2 regions of the Clostridium sulfidigenes genome follow, and region 2 is predicted to be linked to the other one. Evidence: predicted binding sites of a transcription regulator. Region 2 holds the regulator's gene; the other holds the start of a gene.
The links. The regulator NrdR, encoded in region 2, represses ribonucleotide reductase genes. The targets are predictions, from matches to a motif close to CACNANATNTNGTG.
Positions count from the first base shown of each region.

Region 1: ACTNBA_RS11230 (vitamin B12-dependent ribonucleotide reductase) is a predicted target of NrdR. The motif match lies at 1,005-1,018, and genes of this name have one in related genera.

Region 1 is NZ_JBQHQR010000008.1:117,367-119,567, forward strand. It holds gene ACTNBA_RS11225 (gamma carbonic anhydrase family protein) at 77-589, opposite strand; gene ACTNBA_RS11230 (vitamin B12-dependent ribonucleotide reductase) at 1,074-2,201, shown strand, end outside.
Region 2 is NZ_JBQHQR010000001.1:157,986-160,186, forward strand. It holds gene ACTNBA_RS00810 (ClC family H(+)/Cl(-) exchange transporter) at 1-205, shown strand, start outside; gene ACTNBA_RS00815 (YlmC/YmxH family sporulation protein) at 297-554, shown strand; gene nrdR (transcriptional regulator NrdR) at 640-1,095, shown strand; gene pgeF (peptidoglycan editing factor PgeF) at 1,097-1,831, shown strand; gene ACTNBA_RS00830 (response regulator) at 1,831-2,201, shown strand, end outside.

The DNA of each region.
Region 1 (2,201 bases), on a different contig from region 2:
TTTTATTATCTAAAACTACATAAAATTCAAATTGCTTATTATAAGACTAACTTATATTGTTTCAATAGCATTTATTTTACTCTTGAATTTCTTTATGCTCTCTTCCCATATTAACATAATGCTCAGCTGAAGACTTTATAGATTTAATTTCTTCTTCTGTTAACTCCCTTACCACCTTAGCTGGGCTTCCTATACATAATACTCCACTTGGGATTATTTTATTTTGAGTTACAAGGCTTCCTGCTCCTATAATTGTATTATCTCCAATTTCAGCTCCGTTTAGTATTATTGACCCCATTCCTACTAACACATTATTTCCTACATTACACCCATGAATTATGCAGTTATGACCTATGGTAACATCATCTCCTATCCTAGTTGATATTCCAAAATCATTATGTACTGTAGAATTTTCTTGAATGTTAGTATTTTTTCCTATAATGGTGGTATCCATATCACTTCTAATTACCACGCTATACCATACATTAGTATTTTCTCCTATAGTTACATCCCCTATTACCGTTGCATTTTCTGCTATAAAACATGTATCATCTATAATTGGTATATTTCCTTTAATTGCTTTTATCATTTTCCATCCATCCTTCATGCTTGAAATTTCCATAATTTTTATTCAACCATTTTAATTTCCTAAAACTATATGAACACATCAATAATTATTATCTTTTTATATAAGGTAATGATACCATAATTTAAAAGTCTATTGTGTAATAATTTATTTTTTCCTATTATTCTTCACGTAATTACTGAATTATGTATTTATTTTTCCATATGTATTATGAAATTATATTAAATTGTAATAAATTTTATAACTTTGTCATAAAATTTTATTAGTTAATCAGCTGAAGTGGTTAGGTTACTGAAATCTACTTAATTTAAGGCTATTTTCAGGTGTGAACAAGCACAGTTTAATGGAAATTTCAATAGTTGTATGAAAAAAAATTATATAATATAATACAACATATAGTGCAAAAGCACATTTCGGACACAATATATAGTATATGAAGTATTTAGGGGGTGACTTGCTAATCATAACAGTGTGATTAGCTTTTATAATGAAGAGTATTAACAATATAATAAAAAGATACTACACAAAAGAGTTAGAGACTAATAAAAATTTGACAGTATACGATTTATTCCAGTGGAAAAAAGTTGACGTAATTTTAAAAGACTATAAAAAAGGTACCATTCTCGTAGATATGAAGGACTTAGAATTTCCAATTCACTATTCACAAAATGCTTGTGATATAATCGCTTCTAAATATTTTAAAAGAGCCTTAGTACCTAATGAATTAGGTTATGAAAATAGTCTTAAAATGGTGGCACATAGATTAGTTAATTTTTGGTGCGAATCTCTAAAGGATGAAGGTTTAATAACTAATGATGAGGAGTTTACAATACTTTATGATGAATTAGTTTATTGCTTCTTAAATCAAATGTATGCACCAAATTCACCCCAATGGTTTAATACTGGATTAAAGCTTTCTTATGACATAGCTGGTGAACATCAAGGTCATTTTTATTATGATGAGAACTTAAAAAAAGTTGTTAAAAGCGTAGATAACTATACTAGAACTCAAGCTTCTGCTTGCTTTATTTTATCTATACAAGATAAACTTTTAGGACCTCATTCAATTTCTGAGCAATATGTAACAGAAACTAAACTATTTAAGGGTGGTTCTGGATGTGGAACTAACTATTCAACTCTCAGAGCTAAAGACGAAAAGCTTTCTGCTGGTGGAATTTCTTCAGGTGTTATGAGCTTTTTAAAGGGCTTTGATAGAAACGCCGGAACTATAAAATCTGGTGGTACTACAAGACGTGCAGCTAAAATGGTTTGTCTTGATATAGATCACCCAGAAATTAGAGAATTTATAAATTGGAAGGCTAGAGAAGAAGATAAAGTTCGTGCTTTAGGTAAAATGGGCTACGACGCTTCCTTTGAAGGTGAAGCTTATGAAACTGTATCTGGTCAAAACGGTAATAACTCTATAAGATTCAGCGATGAGTTTATGAAAAAAGTTGAGAATCTATCTGAAAACCCAGATGAAGTAATAACTTTAAAGGGAAGAATAGATGAAAAAATTAATAAGGAGGTTAAAGTGAGTGAGCTATGGGATGAATTCAACTTAGCTTCATGGCAATGTGCTGACCCAGCACCTCAATTTGATGATACCTTCAAC
Region 2 (2,201 bases):
AATGGGAAGTATAGGTGAAGGGAAATTTATAAGTGAAGTTCATTGGCCGAAGGGCTGTCTTCTTGTCTCTATAAAAAGAGGAGAAAAAGAAATAATACCAACAGGCAATGTAAAATTAATAGGTGGAGATTATATAGTTGTTTTAGTAAATGTAGATAGACGATGTTTTGTAATAGAAGAAATAAATAAACTTACTTTAGTATAAAAAGGAGAGCCTAGGCTCTTTTTTTATGTTCTATATTATTTTAAAGAGAATATAGATTAAATGATATAAAATTTAAGGAGGGAGTTTTTTTATGGAAACTTCAATGTTTGCGATAAATAGTTTAAAAACTATGGAGATAATAGATATTAACACAGGTACTAAACTTGGCTATATAAAAGATTTTAAAGTTAATTGTGAAGAATATAAATTAGAAGCAATAATACTTCCAACACAGAAATCTGGATGGTTTTCAAAAAATGAAGATATAGAATTGCCTTGGGAGAGGATCAAAAAAATTGGAGTAGATGTTATTTTAGTAGATGGAGAGGGAATTGTTGAAAATAATTAGGAGAAAATAATTAATTATATACAAATAGTGAATACTTTGTGTATAATCGTAGTATAAACAGAAAAACTTAGAGGATGTGATTATAGTGAAGTGTCCTTATTGCAATGGAGAAGAAAGTAAGGTTGTAGATTCTAGAGCAACAGAAGATGATGGTGCAATTAGACGTAGAAGAGAATGTCTTAATTGCAATAAAAGATATACTACCTATGAAAAAATAGAGGATATACAAATATTTGTTATAAAAAGAAACTTAACTAGAGAGTTATTTAATAGGGATAAAATCATAAGTGGTGTTATAAGAGCCTGTGAGAAAAGACCTGTATCAAGATTAGAGATAGAGAACTTAGTAAATTCTATTGAAAAAAGACTTAATAATACCATGACTAGTGAAATAAGATCAGAGGAAATAGGAGAATTAATATTGGAGAAATTAAGGTATATGGATGAAGTTGCTTATATAAGATTTGCATCTGTATATAGAAAGTTTGATGATATTAATAGTTTTATAGAAGAGATAAAGGGTTTAAGTGGTGATAAGTAATATGAGATCCTATAACATAGAAAATAATGAATTTCTAACCTATGATTTAGGTGATATAACCATTGGATTTTCTACAGCAAAAAATAATTTAAACTTTAATAAAACATTTAATGAAGGAAAGTCTAGTTTAAATAATTTAAAAAAGTGGTTTAAAGTAAATGAGGTTGTATATTTAAATCAAGTTCATGGAACCAAAGTATTTTCTTACGAAGAAAATATGGATATAGTAAACTATGATGGAGATGGTATTGTAACAAAAGAAAAACAGGTTGCTATTGGAGTATTTACAGCGGATTGTGTACCAATAATTTTAGTAGATACTAAAAATAAAGTAATAGCAGCTCTTCATAGTGGTTGGAAAGGAACTTTGAATAATATAGTTTCTAAAGGAATTAAAGTTATGAAAGAAAATTATGGTTGTGATCATAGCTATATTAAAGCTTTTATAGGTCCTCATAATAAAAGCTGTTGCTATGAAGTAAGCCAGGAGCTTATAGATAATTTCAAGGATTGTGATTTATTTAAAAATCAACAGATTAATTATGGTAGAAATTTAGATTTACAAAAGTGTGTAGAGATACAGTTAATGAATGAAGGTATCAAGAATAGTGATATAGTATGTTTAAATTTATGTACATACTGTAGCAAGGATAAAAAGTTATATTCATATAGAAAAGAAGAAGAATCTCATGGTAGGTTATTTTCCTTTGTATTTATCCATGAGTTTAAGGAGTGATATTTATGGAAAAAACAATATTAGTAGTTGATGATGAGGCACATATTCAGGAACTAATTAAATTTAATTTAACTAAGAATGGATTTAAGGTTATAACTGCTGATAATGGAATTGATGCATTAAAAATAGCTGAAGATGAAAAACCAGATCTAATATTTTTAGACCTTATGTTACCGGGTATGGATGGGTTAGAAGTATGTAAGTCTATTAGAAAAAAATCATCTATAGAGTCTACACCAATAATTATGATTACAGCTAAAGGTGAGGAGTTAGACAAAATTTTAGGCTTAGAGTTAGGAGCAGATGATTATATAACAAAACCTTTTTCGGTGAGGGAACTAGTAGCTAGAGCTAAAGCGATATTAAGAAG